2 regions of the Cytobacillus sp. Bac17 genome follow, and region 1 is predicted to be linked to the other one. Evidence: predicted binding sites of a transcription regulator. Region 1 holds the regulator's gene; the other holds the start of a gene.
The links. The regulator LexA, encoded in region 1, represses DNA repair genes until DNA is damaged. The targets are predictions, from matches to a motif close to CGAACATATGTTCG.

Region 1 (7,898 bases):
ACAACGTTTTCAACTGTGAATCCGTATTCTTCCATGATCTTCTCACCTGGTGCAGATGCGCCGAAGGTATCGATTGCAAGAACATCGCCTTCGTCTCCTGCATAGCGGTGCCATCCAAGTGAAGATCCCATTTCAATGGCAAGACGCTTCTTGACTGTCTTAGGAATTACGCTTTCTTTGTACTCTTTTGATTGAGCTTCGAAGCGGTCCCAAGCAGGCATGCTCACTACAGATGCATGGATGCCTTCGCCTTCAAGCGCTTTTTGTGCTTCAACAGCCAGGCTAACCTCAGATCCAGCAGCAAGCAATAATACATCCGCGTTGCTGTTGGAAGCTGGTGAAACAACATAAGCACCTTTTTGTACTCCTTCGTATGCCGCTGAATCCGTTCCTTTTAATGTAGGAAGGTTTTGACGGGTCAATACTAATGCAGTTGGCTTGTTTGTTGATTCAATTGCTGTTTTCCATGCAGCTGCTGTTTCATTTCCGTCAGCAGGGCGGACAACAGATAGGTTTGGCATTGCACGCAATGCAGCAAGCTGTTCTACAGGCTCATGTGTAGGTCCGTCTTCACCTACAGCGATACTGTCATGTGTGAATACATACGTAACAGGCAGGTTCATAAGTGCAGCCAGACGGATTGCCGGGCGCAAGTAATCAGAGAACACGAAGAATGTTCCGCCGAATACTTTTAATCCGCCGTGAAGGGCCATACCATTAAGTGCAGCACCCATTGCAAATTCACGTACACCAAACCAGATGTTGCGGCCGTCAAATGACTCAGCTGTAAAGTCGCCTGTACCTTTAATCATTGTTTTGTTGGAGCCTGCAAGGTCTGCAGAACCGCCAAAGAAGGAAGGCAGGTTTTGTGCGATTGCATTTAGCACTTCTCCGGAAGAAGCACGGCTTGCAAGGCTCTTTCCTTCTTCATAAACAGGGATGTCTTTATCCCAGCCTTCTGAAAGCTCGCCATTGATTGCCTGCTCCAGCTGTTTTCCTAACTCAGGATGCGCTTCTTTATACTGTGCAAAAAGGTCTTCCCATTCCTGCTGCTTCTTAGAGCCGCTTTCTACAACCTGCTGCTTGAAGTGATCATATACTTCCTGAGGAACATGGAAATCCTCTTCGAAAGTCCACTTATAGGCTTCTTTCGTTAATTTCAATTCATCAGCACCCAGTGGAGCGCCGTGAACATCAGATTTACCTGATTTGTTTGGAGAACCGTAGCCAATGACTGTTTTAACCTCAATCATTGTTGGTCGGTTTTCATCCTGCTTCGCTTCCTCAATTGCTTTTGCAATTTCGTGAAGATCATTGCCGTCTTCTACGCGGATATACTGCCAGCCGTATGACTTGAATCGCTGTTCAACACTTTCAGAGAAAGACTTATCAAGGTCACCATCAAGTGAGATATCATTTGAATCATATAGAACAACCAGTCTTCCAAGCTTTAAGTGGCCAGCAAGGGAAGCAGCTTCAGCCGAAACGCCTTCCATAAGGTCTCCGTCACCGCAGATGCTGTATGTATAGTGGTCAACAACATTGAAGTTGTCTTTGTTGTATGTTGCAGCCAGGTGGCGTTCAGCCATTGCCATACCAACAGCCATTGCAATACCTTGACCTAATGGGCCTGTTGTTGCGTCAACACCTGGAGTATGGCCATATTCAGGGTGACCTGGCGTCTTGCTTCCCCACTGTCTGAACTCTTTAATGTCATTCATGGAAACATCATAGCCAGAAAGATGAAGAAGGCTGTATAAAAGCATGGAGCCATGTCCAGCAGAAAGGACGAAACGGTCACGGTTGAACCATTCAGGATTTTTCGGGTTATGGTTCATGAAGCGTGTCCAAAGCGTATAAGCCATTGGCGCTGCACCCATCGGCATCCCCGGATGGCCGGAATTCGCCTTTTCAATGGCGTCGATTGATAAAGTACGAATGGAACTGATGGATAGTTCATCTGTGTGATTAAACATTCAATACATCCTTTCGAGTAGTAATTCTTTACTCTTTTAATATTATCGGGTGTCCTTTTTTTTCACAACCAATAGGGTCAGGAAAAGGACAAAAAAGCCGGTTTGTTACTATATTGACACAAAAAGACCCGGCGTATGTAAAAAAAGCGGAGATAGCCGGTAATAGAAGTCATCTCCGCTTTCTATTAAAAGAAGGAATACAGCATTGTGTATCCCTTGCAATTATAATATTAGTGAAGGCGGTTTTTATTTTGGAAGTCTTTTAGCTTTTTCGGAGTTACGTCATTTCCTTTCGGGTCAACGATTGTAACACCTTTAAGCGTGTTCAGCATGCCAGAGCGAAAAGTCTCCAAATACTCTTTGCGGAGAGAAGTCTGTTCTTTTGCTTCTGCTTCTGTTAAACCTGATTCCTTTGCCTTCTTTGCCAGTTCATTAATTCGGGCAAGTTTTTGTTTTGGCAGCATATATTAAAGCTCCTTTATATCAAAAGTTTACCTTTGGATATTCTGATAGAAGTTTTTATTATACAATAGCTTCAGATATGGAACAATACTGAAACTCAACTGCCATCATACTAAAAAAGAACACTTTTGACAAGAAAAGTGCTCTATTCAACAAGTGATTCCATATACTCTTTATACCTTCTGTGGACTGTTGCTTTTGAGATATTATAGCCAAAGCCTCTGAGTGTTGCAGCAATCTCTGCAAATGTTAACTCGTTTTTCCTTAGCCGGACAATTTCCTCTATCGGCACCTCTATTCTTTCTCTGCCGCCATTTGTTCCCTGATTGCTTAAGTTCTTCTCGGGGCGGTATCCCTTATCAACAGCCCGCTGCATGCCGCGTCTAATTTTGATGTTATGAAGCTTTCTCTGATATTCTTCTACCATCCCAACAATGTTCAGCACCATCGAATCTGATTCCGAAAGCTCGAGCTGGCCGTTATTCGAAATGCTGTACAGCTGAACTTCTTCCTTTAGGATGCAATGGAGTATCGCTATCTTTGCATTACCCCGCCCCAGCCTGGTTTCATCCTGAATGAGGACAACCTTGATATCCTTTTCTTTAATTAAGTCTAAAAGCTCCAATATACCGTCTCTTTCAAGGTCATATCCACTGGCCTGTTCGCGTATCACCTTGACTACTTCAAAATCATGCTTTTTCGCCAGATTCACCAGCTCTTCTTCCTGTCTTGAAAGGGACGTTTCCTGAGTATCCTTTGTTGTACTAACCCTGCAGTAAATAATTGCTTTCATAACTTCTCCTTATTCATAAAAGTCTGAACTGGCAAGCTCTTTATAAGGCTCGTCATCCAGTGCTTTTACTGGAATAACAATTTCATCGCCCGGAAAAATCCTGCCTGCCGCTATCTCATTATTTTGTTCGACCCAATTAATAAATTGATCTGTAGACAGCGAATGTTCAGCCGAAAAACTCTCAGCAATTTCCCATAAAGAGTCACCTTCTGCAACAGTGACTTTCACAAACTTTTCCGTATCAGGTGTCTCTATCTGAATGAGCATAATAAACGATGCTGTCAGGCTTAAAACGAAGAGAATAATAGCATAAGAATATGATTTCCACAATTTTTTCAGCATGATATACCACCTCTAAAAGAATGTATGTTCGCATTTGATGTTTTTATTATAGACCGAACATTTGTTTTGTGTCAATAAAAATTCGAACTTATGTTTGTATCATATGGTAATTGATGCTATAATTGAGACAACAAAAACATACGAGGTGCGTAAAGATGGTGAAATTATCAAAAAGGCAGCAAGATATATTAGAGTTTATTAAAGAGGAAGTTAAATTGAGAGGCTATCCGCCTTCTGTAAGGGAGATCGGGGAAGCAGTCGGCCTGGCTTCAAGCTCAACAGTTCACGGCCATCTCGCCCGTCTTGAAAGCAAAGGGCTGATCCGCAGAGATCCTACTAAACCGCGCGCCATTGAAATTTTAGATCTGGACGAGTCTTCTCACATCCCTAAGGTCAGTGCAGTCAATGTTCCGATCGTCGGTAAAGTAACTGCAGGGCAGCCGATAACAGCCATTGAAAATGTTGAAGAATACTTCCCTCTTCCAGAAAGAATGGCACCAGCTGATGAGCATGTATTCATGCTTGAAATCATGGGGGAAAGTATGATTGAAGCCGGAATCCTTGATGGCGACTATGTCATCGTCAAACAGCAGAGCACTGCTAATAATGGAGATATCGTGGTTGCCATGACAGAGGAAGATGAAGCAACTGTCAAAAGATTCTTTAAAGAAAAAGACTATATCCGGCTTCAGCCGGAAAACTCTACAATGGAACCTATCATCCTTCGAAATGTTTCCATCCTTGGCAAAGTTATAGGTGTATACCGCCATATGCATTAATAGAATGATAAAAAGCAGGCAGCCACTGCCTGCTTTTTATTTTTTCCAATTTTAAGAAGGTTATCAGTTCCTATTACCTGATGCTATTAGTGAAATCATACGAAAGTAACTGATACCTTTTCTGTTGGTACTAAGTTGCAGTCATGTATGACTATTTTATTATTCAGAAAATTCGGTATTTTTATGCATATTATTTTATAGCCACTTTCTATATAATGGTAATACACCGAGAATCAACCTAAGGTCGCTTGTCCAAAATCTCGACTTTAGGAGTGTGAAGAAAAAATGTTTTTGAACATTACCTTCGCTTTGTTGATTGGTGGGCTGGTCGGTGTCGTTGGACATATTCGGAAAGAAGGCAAAATGGTCAAACCCAGAAGGACAAAAAAATTCATCTATCTGGGGGTCTTTGAAGAAGTAATCATGGGGGCTTTAGCGGCTGTTTTTTTGGTCGTATCTTCAGATCCTGACTCTGCCTTAAAGGTAGTGCTCCTTGCGGTAATTGCAGGATTTGGAGGAGATGCACTGCTGACATGTCTCGATTTCCTAAAGATCAGACATAAAGAATAGAGAGATGCAGGGAAATACAAATTAGTTAAAACCTCGTTCACTTAGAAACGGGGTTTTTGTATTTTAGCTATGTAAAAACCCCCTGCTCATGCAAACAGAGTGTTTTCGAATTTTTAAAGTAATTGCTCATGTAGTGTTCGTTGCTCCAAGGGATGTACTTGCGTACGAAACATAAATACTAATCCTTGCCGTTAGAAATCCTCTTTAACTATTTTTTCAAAACTGCTCCTTCTGCTGAACCAATGGGCAATTAAGTATAGTGAAACTAAGATAAAAAAGGAATAAGCAAAGGCCCAATGGATTTTTTTATATAAGTGCAGCATTGGTGTTTTATATCTTTCACAAACCCTTGAAAACAGGACTAAACCGGCTAGCAACCATATTTATTCTTATCTTAGCTTTAGGGAATATTGTGACTGGCTTTATACCAGCAGATATAAATCTATTTTGGCATTCAATAGCAGCTCAACTTGACATGATAACTGTTTTGCCCGGTCTTTGGCTATACGCAAAATCTTTAGAAATTGGAAAACGCTGGACTCAATACTGTTTAGTTACATTACTAGTCATAGTCACACTCAATATGTTAATAATTTTCATCCCTATGCACGCCGGTCTATTGCAAAGGTTATTCTATTTAGTGATTTTCATATGGGGCACTGTACTGGCGTTTATTTTAAGTAAATGATTTGTTGCCACGCCTTTATCGCCTGAGCTCTTAATTCTTATTCTTAATTTACGCCCCCTGCCTTGGTTAAATTAGTCGTCTAACACAGAATCCTTACTATTAATATTTCTCGGGGGGAACCTAGATATTTCAACTCGTTACACCAGACCTTTTTTAAACCAAAATATATATATCTTTACAACATAAAGAAGAATCATGTTGGTAATTAATCCAAAGAACCAGTTCCAGTGAATATAGTGATACAATGAACTAAATTTTTCGAGAAGATAGGAGTAAGTTGTTATCCCCATTGAAAATAGTAAGTAGTACAAAAATGTTCTTCTTGTCCCTTTTTCTTTTGGATAAAAAAGTATAAAAAACACCGCAATTGTGGGATAAACAATATAATGCAATGAAAAGCTCATATTTGTCGCTTTATTAAATTCTCTATACGGAAACTCAACTAATCCAAATACCAATTGTATATATTCATGTATCCATGCTATTGATTGAACAAATATAAAGGTTATCCAAGCTAACCTTTTACTTTCGGTTGGGATATATCTTAATAACAAGTACAATGATAAAATCCACGAACATACTAAAATCAGGACTTCTCTGGTCATTTTAAGTCCACCAAAATTAATCTTTTAGAAAACCATCGATAAAATTTATCATTTATATATAGAGCAATCATTACTGTTACTAGTGTCCAATACCATTTCCATTCATGGTACTCAACCAGTTTGGTTTTAGATTCTAATACAGCATCTAAGAAGGTAAAAAATCCAGCAAAGAAAACATAATACAATAGTGAGCCAAACCCTTTTTTGTTCCTTGGAAAATACAAACTAAAAATAATGGCGACTACCGGGAATAGGAAGAACTCAAAGGAAAAACTAGTCCTATTATATAAATTTGCCTTAGGGTACAATTGAATCGGATATTCAATCCAACCCATTTCTACTGCTATTAAACCGGCTGGCCATGTAATGACCTGCAGAAATAAAAAGATAACCCACGCTTCTCTAACCTTGTCTCCCGGTACTAGCAGCTTGAGACACATGATACTTAGTATTAATACCCCCATTATAATCCATCTTTCAAGATTCATTTAAGTCACCTTTCATTAGAACTATTTAATACTATTTGTTTACATAATTAAAAAAATCGATACTCCACTTTTCATCATGCTGCCATTTGTTTAGCTTCATATTTTTGAAGTCTGGGCCATGTTATTTGTTATGGCAATCGACACAAACAGTATCCATGTTATCTTCACCAAACGCTAAGTCTGGATGAAGCTCGAGCTCCTTGATATGGTGAACAAGCAACTGGATCTTCCTACCCTTACCACTCTCACTGTATTCATTTGTTTCAATGCTTAAGCGCCCCTTCCGTTTACATTCCTGGCATTCATAGTTGTCACGCTTCTTGATTACTACTCGTAGCTTCTTCCATTCCACACTGTTATAAAACTACTCATAATGTTGCCTGAAATTTACGATTATTTTTAGGAAGGTATAAATTTGGTTTCTTTTTACATCATTTTAGGAATCCATGTTACTTTAATAATTGATGCCCTTAATTTTGGAAATTTGGTATAATTCAGAAAAAAGGTGTGATAAGAGTGTCACTTGCCTATTTGCTAACTTTTATTCCTCTTTTGATTATTGGTACGATAATTTCAAGATTTGAAAACCTCTCAGCTAATGCAAGGGTTTTTCTTCCCATATTACTTGTAATTCCAATTTATTACTTAATAACTAAGATTCCTGGAACCGATTATAGAATTAAAAAAGGTTACGGAATTACATCAATAGGCTTGATTGTTGTATTTTTTTTCTTACTATGAACTAAGGTTCTTGTGGTAATTTTTTAAATAATTTACCCGAAAACAAAAACCCCTCAACACCTATGGTGTCAAGGGGTTTACTTATTAGTACATGCTCAGGTACTGCTCGCGCTCCCATGGATGCACTTGCGTACGGAACATATCCCACTCAATTTCTTTCGCTTCAATGAAGTGTTCGAAGATATGGTCGCCTAGTGCGGATACGATGACTTCATCCTTCTTAAGCTCATCAAGGGCAGCAGCCAATGTAGCCGGAAGATCCTTGATGCCTTCTTCTTCACGTTCCTGCTTGTTCATTACATAGATGTTGCGGTCTACAGGTGCCGGTGGAGTCAATTTGTTCTTGATTCCGTCAAGACCAGCTTTTAGAAGTACAGCCATAGCAAGATATGGGTTAGCAGCAGGGTCAACGCTGCGAACTTCAACACGTGTGCTTACACCGCGTGAAGCCGGG
Region 2 (7,898 bases), on a different contig from region 1:
CATTCTTCCAGAGACTTCTCTAAATAATCCTCCATAATGACCTCCCCTTCTGTTTCCAGGCAATAGCTTCCCTTATATAGGAGTATAACGCTGCTTGGTTACATCGATTTTGCTGGAACATTACATTGTGTTATCAAATGGTCAGAAAGGAAGGAACTTCAAATGGTTCTTTTGATTTGACCTGTTGATTTCCGCTCCAGGCAACAGGTGCTAAAATCAATTTAGTAAGCTTTAAATTTTATTAAAAAGAAAAGCCTTCCATAATCCTATCCGCAATCATCTCATATCCCTTTCCGTTCGGATGAAGGGAATCAGCGAAGTACTGTTTCTTGTTTTTTCCCTTGAATAGTTCATTGGTAGAAATGTAGGTGATATTTTTATCTTCCGCTGCTTTTTTTCTTATGGAATTGTTCCAATGGTCAATATATTTTTCAATCTGGTCACCGTCCGGATAGGGATTGTATAGTCCGAGAAGGATAACAGGTGCATCACTGTTGGCGGTTTCCAGTGTTTCAAGGATTCCATTCAGTTTATCCTCATAAATGTCTTTAGCTTCAACCAGTTTTTCGTGATGGAGCGGATAAAGATCCCCTCCGTTGCTTTTCAGCAAATCGTTTGTTCCAATATATACGATAAACATATCTGCATTTTTAATATCCTGTGCCACTTCCGGTTTGAGCATTTGCTGAAGGACATCCGAAGATTTAAAGCCATACACTCCATGATTTGTTATTGTATAATTCTTCTCCGGAAATGTCCGATCCAGTTTGGTCTGCAGCCTGCCAATGTACCCCTCCTCAGTTTCATCTCCATATCCGTAGGTGAGCGAATCGCCAAAAGCTACAATCGATTGATTGCTTTCAGCCTTTTTTTCCTCTCCAAGAAATGTGATGGATAGATAGATGCCGAACCCAAGCAAAATAAGGCCTGCCAAAAGATATATTTTATTTTTCATAGTGAATGTTCCTTTCCTGGTTGAGATTATTGAGGGTTGCTGCAGACGCATGTTCTATACCCCTCATCCAGGAGAATTAATCTCTTTTACATAAAAAAGAAACAGTACCAAAACGGTACTGCTTCCTCCTAATTAAGCGTTTGTCACGCCCTCTTTCTCTTCAATTCGCTGTTTCATTCTCAGGCGGTCTCTTTCCAGGATTGGTTTGAGGTATTTGCCTGTGTAGGATTCCGGGACTTCGGCAATTTTTTCCGGTGTACCGGCTGCTAAGATGGTACCTCCCTTATCTCCGCCCTCAGGTCCAAGGTCCACTATATAGTCGGCTGCCTTGATGACATCAAGATTATGCTCAATAACCAGTACCGTGTCTCCATTTTCAACAAGACGCTGAAGGACCACGAGCAGTCTTGAGATATCATCAACATGAAGACCTGTTGTCGGTTCATCAAGAATGTACAGGGAGCGGCCCGTTGAACGGCGGTGCAATTCGGAAGCAAGTTTGACACGCTGCGCTTCACCGCCGGACAATGTTGTCGCAGGCTGTCCCAAAGTGATGTAGCCCAGGCCAACATCATAAATCGTCTGCAGCTTGCGGCGGATTTTAGGAATATTTTCGAAAAACTCCAGTGCATCTTCCACTGTCATATCGAGAATCTCCGAAATATTCTTCCCTTTATACTTCACTTCAAGTGTTTCCCTGTTATAGCGTTTGCCATGACATACTTCACATGGCACATACACATCAGGCAGGAAGTGCATTTCAATCTTGATGATCCCGTCTCCGCGGCATGCTTCACATCGTCCGCCTTTTACATTGAAGCTGAAGCGCCCCTTTTTGTAGCCGCGAACTTTTGCTTCATTGGTTGAAGCAAATACATCACGAATATCATCAAACACTCCGGTGTATGTTGCCGGGTTGGAACGAGGTGTCCGTCCGATTGGAGATTGGTCGATATCAATGACTTTGTCGAGGTGATCCACACCTTTAATTTCTTTATGCTCACCCGGCTTTGATTTGGCTCTATGAAGCTTTTGGGCAAGCCCTTTATGAAGGATTTCATTAATCAATGTACTCTTGCCCGATCCTGATACACCAGTAACGGAAATAAAAGTGCCGAGCGGGAACTTAACGCTTACATTTTTAAGATTGTTTTCCTTAGCCCCTTTAATTTCGATAAAGCGTCCGTCATTCTTTCGGCGCTCAATTGGAAGCGGAATGAATTTCTTGCCTGACAAATATTGCCCTGTCAGGGAGTTTGGATCATCCATTACCTCCTGAGGGGTACCAGCTGAAACGATTTGTCCGCCATGAACCCCTGCTCCCGGACCTACATCAATTAAATAGTCGGCTGCCACCATTGTATCTTCATCGTGTTCTACCACGATCAGGGTGTTGCCGATATCCCGCATATTTTTCAGTGTATCAATCAAGCGGTCATTATCACGCTGATGGAGACCAATGGAAGGCTCATCCAGAATGTAGAGTACGCCTGTCAGGCGCGAACCGATTTGTGTGGCCAGGCGGATACGCTGGGCTTCACCGCCGGACAAAGTTCCCGCTGCCCGGCTTAATGTCAGGTAATCCAGCCCGACATTAATGAGGAAGCCTAGCCTCTCCTTAATCTCACGGAAAATGAGTTTGGCAATCTTCATTTCTTTTTCAGACAGTGTCAGATTCTCAAAGAAGCTGAATGCTTCCTCAATCGAATATTCTGTCACATGGCCGATATGCTTTCCTGATACAAGCACCGCAAGCGTTTCCGGCTTCAGACGGTAGCCTTTACAGGAAGGACATGGATGCTGGGCCATGTATTTTTCCATTTGCTCCCGGATATAATCAGAACTTGTTTCTTTATAGCGGCGCTCCACATTGCGGATGACACCTTCAAAATGGATATAATTCTCCCGCACCTGGCCAAAATCGTTTTCATATCGGAAATAAATGCTGTCCTTGGCGGATCCGTATAAAACTTTTTCAAGCAAGTGTTCAGGAATATCCTTAACCGGAACGTCCATATCAATTCCATAATGATTGCATACTGCCTCCAGCAGCTGAGGATAATATTGAGAGCTGGTCGGTTCCCATGGGGCAATAGCATTTTGCTTTAATGAAAGATCCTTATTGGGTATGACCAGATCAATATCTACCTCCAGCTTTGAGCCCAATCCGTCACATTCCGTACAGGCACCAAACGGACTATTAAAAGAGAACATTCTTGGCTCAAGTTCGCCGATTGAAAACCCGCATTGAGGGCATGCGTGGTTCTCGCTGAACAGCAGTTCTTCTTCCCCGATTACATCCACAAGCACCTTGCCATTGCCCAGATTCAACGCGGTTTCCAATGAATCTGCAAGCCTTGGTGCTACGCCTTCTTTTACGACAATCCGGTCGATTACTACTTCTATAGAGTGCTTTTTATTTTTTTCCAGCTCAATCTCATCACCGAGATCCATCATTTCTCCATCGACACGGACACGGACAAACCCCTGCTTTTTGACATCTTCAAACACTTTTACATGTGTCCCTTTTCGGCCGGATACAAGCGGAGCCATAACCTGGAGTTTTGTTCTTTCAGGGTACTCCATAATCCGGTCAACCATTTGCTCTATGGTCTGTGAGGAGATTTCAATATTGTGAATCGGACAGGTTGGACGCCCCACCCTTGCAAATAATAATCGCAGATAATCATAAATTTCTGTCACCGTTCCCACTGTGGAACGAGGATTTCTGCTTGTCGTCTTTTGGTCAATTGAAATGGCAGGAGACAGACCTTCGATCGCATCCACGTCAGGCTTATCCATCTGGCCGAGGAATTGCCGGGCATAAGCAGATAATGACTCCACATAGCGGCGCTGCCCTTCTGCATAAATCGTATCAAATGCCAGTGAGGACTTTCCTGAACCTGAAAGTCCTGTCAGGACGACAAGCTTATCTCTCGGAATGGTGACATCTATATTTTTCAGATTATGGGCTCTGGCACCCTTTACAATCAGTTTATCCATCGCCATTTTTACGTCATCCTTCCGCTTTCAGCTCTAATATTAGATCACGAAGCTCGGCAGCCCTTTCGAAATTCAGGGATTTGGCCGCTTCCTTCATTTCTTTTTCCATATCGCCGATCAGCTTCTCGCGCTCTTTCTTGTTCAGCTTGCCGAGCTTTGCTGACGGCTGGTATTCTTCCTGCTCTTCTGCCGCATGTGTTGCACGGATTGAATCGCGTATATCCTTCTGTATAGTCATTGGCGTGATGCCATGCTTCTTATTGTACTCTTCCTGAATGGACCGGCGGCGCTTTGTTTCACTGATGGCTTTTTCCATGCTGTCAGTGATCCGGTCTGCGTACATAATGACATGGCCATTCGCATTACGCGCTGCACGTCCAATCGTCTGGATGAGTGAACGTTCCGAACGGAGGAAACCTTCCTTATCAGCATCAAGTATAGTAACGAGAGACACTTCCGGTATATCAAGTCCTTCCCTTAGAAGGTTGATTCCGACTAACACATCGTATTTACCTAGACGAAGCTCTCTGATAATCTCAATCCGCTCAAGCGTTTTTACCTCTGAGTGCAGATACTGCACTTTAATGCCGATTTCTTTTAAGTAGTCTGTCAAGTCCTCAGACATTTTCTTTGTTAATGTAGTGACAAGCACACGTTCATTTTTCTGAATGCGATCCTGGATTTCACCGATTAGGTCATCAATTTGCCCTTCGATTGGACGGACATCAATAGTAGGATCAAGCAAACCGGTTGGGCGGATAATTTGCTCAATCATTTCCGGTGTATGCTCAAGCTCATAAGGGCCAGGTGTTGCAGAAACAAAGACAGCCTGTTTCACATGCTTTTCGAACTCGGTAAACGTAAGCGGCCTGTTATCCATGGCTGAAGGCAAACGGAAACCATGGTCCACAAGCACGGATTTTCTTGCCTGGTCACCATTGAACATACCGCGGATTTGCGGCAGAGTTACGTGCGACTCATCAATCACAATTAGAAAGTCTTCCGGAAAATAATCCAGAAGGGTATACGGTGTTGAACCAGGCGGCCTTAATGTAAGGTGGCGGGAGTAGTTTTCTATGCCGGAACAAAAACCCATCTCCCTCATCATCTCAAGGTCATAGCGGGTCCGCTGCTCGAGGCGCTGGGCTTCAAGCAGCTTATCGTTTTCTCTTAATTCAGCAAGGCGCTCTTCCAGTTCTTTTTCAATGTTCTGGACGGCGATCCGCATTTTTTCTTCACGCGTTACGAAGTGGGATGCCGGGAAGATCGCAACGTGCTCACGTTCACCCATAATTTCTCCGGTGAGGGCATCTACTTCACGGATCCGGTCTATCTCATCCCCGAAAAACTCTACACGGATACAATGCTCATCCCGTGATGCCGGGAAAATCTCTACTACATCCCCGCGTACACGGAAGGTGCCGCGCTGGAAGTCGATATCATTGCGTTCATACTGAATGTCAACGAGCCTGTGAAGAAGCTGGTTCCTCTCAATCTCCATGCCGGTTCTGAGGGATAGCACCATTTCACTGTATTCTTCAGGAGAACCCAAACCATATATACAAGACACACTGGCAATTATAATGACATCTTTGCGCTCAAATAATGAAGAAGTCGCCGAGTGGCGGAGCTTATCAATTTCATCATTGATGCTTGCATCTTTTTCAATAAAGGTATCTGTAGAAGGCACATATGCCTCCGGCTGATAGTAGTCATAATAGCTGACAAAATACTCAACAGCATTGTTTGGAAAAAAGTCCTTAAATTCACTGTATAACTGCCCTGCAAGTGTCTTATTATGCGCAATGACTAGCGTCGGCTTGTTAACCTCTTGTATAACATTTGAAACTGTGAAGGTTTTTCCCGTTCCTGTTGCACCCAAAAGCGTCTGGTGCTTCTTGCCGGAATTAATTCCCTCCACAATTTTTTTGATTGCCCCAGGCTGATCGCCCTGAGGGGAATATTTTGAGACTAATTCAAATTGATCCTTCACCTATAAGCCTCCCGTTCAAATTACTTTTATCTATATATTAATCACAAACCAGCATTGAAAGAATTTAAGATCCGGGATGCATGGCTGATTTGTCAGTTTTTTACTCAAAACTCATATCATCATTCTACCACAAAGAGCCTAAAACAAACCAACAATATGCGAACGGATATTCGTTTTTTTATTTTTGCCGGGTAAATATTGCTTGGGAAATATGCCGAATTCTTGAGGGTGGTGTCGAAGCAAGGTTAATCAAACGTTTGATTAACCTCCTGAAATTAAATCAATCGTTTGATTGATATTGATTAATAGCTGATTTTATGCGAGCAAAAATACAGCTGAAATTTCATTTTACAAAAAACCTGTCGATACGTTTGATCGACAGGTTCCGCAAAAATTATTCCGCACTTGGCTTTGTTTTGGGCTTCAGTTTTTGAGCGTACCAAAACCCGACAGTCAATGAAAGTGCGTCTATAACAATCAAGGCAAATGAATTTGTATACCCTTTATAGACAGAAGCAGCAATCAGTCCCACCGTCAATACAAGCCCAATCACACGATTATAGCTTACTCTCGTAAAGAGCAAAACCAGCAAGCCGGGCAGCAGCAGAGCTGACAAGTATTTTAATGCCAACCAAAACACCTTCTTTTGTTTATTCACAATGATTCAGGGTTTCTAACATTAGAATATCTTTTCATAAGAAGATGTACAAGTTTTTTCAGTGTTATTCCCTATGTTCTATCACATAATAAGAAAAAGTACTTATTATGGAGGAATGCATCATGGCAAGAAGAAAAAGACGCCCGCTTGTGCCGGAATCAAGAGCGGCATTAGACCAGCTTAAAAATCAGGTAATGGCAAACCAGGGATACCATGTTGACAATGAAAATCCCGATGTCGTGAAATATGAAATTGCCGAGGAGGCCGGTGTGCCATTGAAGCCGGGATATAACGGCCGTCTTACATCCAAACAGGCAGGAACAGTGGGCGGGAAGATTGGCGGAAGTATGGTGAAGGAGCTTATTCGGATGGCACAGGAACGGATGAAGGAACAGTAGGTAATCGTGAACTTCGGGAAAAGAATGAGAAAATTGGGGAAACGCGGACTTAATTTACGGAAAATATTCAGCAAATTAAGGAAAGAAACCTCCAAATTGAGGAAAAGACTCACTAGAATAAGAAAAAGCTATCCCGCAAAGAGGATAGCTTTTGTTCTTATTCAGCGGCTTTCCGCTCTAGAAATTCCTGTTTAATGGATTTAAGCAGCTCCTGGTCTGTTACCAGCTGGAAGGCAGTGAGTGCGAGCCCTTTTGCCCCGGTTATCAGTGCTTCGTCTCCTTTTACAGATGCTGCAGCCTCACGAAACGGAACTGTATGGGCAACAAGATCATCTGCACCAATTTTAATATAAGGATGAATGGTTGGCACCACTTGGCTGATGTTGCCTGCATCCGTCGAGCCGATTCCATCTCTGTCCCCTTCAACGACCGTTTCTCCCAAGTCTTCAATCACTTCTTTAAACACTTGGTCATATGTCTTGTTTAACAGCAGGTTATCAACTTCATTTTGAAAAGCAATAACATTGAGCTTTGCTCCGGTTGCCAATGCGGCGCCTTCAGCGACAGCTTTAACCTTCCGTGTTACCTCATTAAGACTGGTTCTGGTTGTAGCACGGATGAAGAATCTGGCTTTTGCATACTCAGGGATAATATTTGGAGCATACCCGCCATGAGTAATAATGCCATGGATTCGTACATCATCCTTTAATTGCTGACGAAGGGCATTAATTCCGTTAAATAGCTGAATAACTGCATCAAGGGCATTGATTCCTTCCTCCGGTGAAGCTGCCGCATGGGCAGGCTTACCGATAAACTCGAAGTCAAGCGGATCAACTGCCAGTGATGAACTGGTCAGGCGGCTATGGTTTGATGGATGAACCATTAGGGCAG

Region 2: a site for LexA is predicted at 6,111-6,124, ahead of uvrB (excinuclease ABC subunit UvrB). Genes of this name have one in related genera too.

The regions. Positions count from the first base shown of each region.
Region 1 covers NZ_JALJRC010000001.1:386,233-394,130, forward strand. Annotated here, with positions in the region: gene tkt (transketolase) at 1-1,976, opposite strand, end outside; gene NR125_RS01950 (DUF896 domain-containing protein) at 2,207-2,440, opposite strand; gene NR125_RS01955 (YneB family resolvase-like protein) at 2,584-3,231, opposite strand; gene yneA (cell division suppressor protein YneA) at 3,241-3,573, opposite strand; gene lexA (transcriptional repressor LexA) at 3,729-4,352, shown strand; gene NR125_RS01970 (DUF4257 domain-containing protein) at 4,638-4,922, shown strand; gene NR125_RS29870 (hypothetical protein) at 5,248-5,610, shown strand; gene NR125_RS29575 (CBO0543 family protein) at 5,748-6,215, opposite strand; gene NR125_RS01975 (CBO0543 family protein) at 6,212-6,703, opposite strand; gene NR125_RS01980 (HNH endonuclease) at 6,825-7,055, opposite strand; gene glnA (type I glutamate--ammonia ligase) at 7,529-7,898, opposite strand, start outside.
Region 2 covers NZ_JALJRC010000004.1:189,770-197,667, forward strand. Annotated here, with positions in the region: gene NR125_RS08910 (hypothetical protein) at 1-35, opposite strand, end outside; gene NR125_RS08915 (DUF459 domain-containing protein) at 242-955, opposite strand; gene uvrA (excinuclease ABC subunit UvrA) at 1,088-3,964, opposite strand; gene uvrB (excinuclease ABC subunit UvrB) at 3,972-5,951, opposite strand; gene NR125_RS08930 (DUF2198 family protein) at 6,346-6,582, opposite strand; gene NR125_RS08935 (alpha/beta-type small acid-soluble spore protein) at 6,732-7,007, shown strand; gene NR125_RS08940 (M20 family metallopeptidase) at 7,165-7,898, opposite strand, start outside.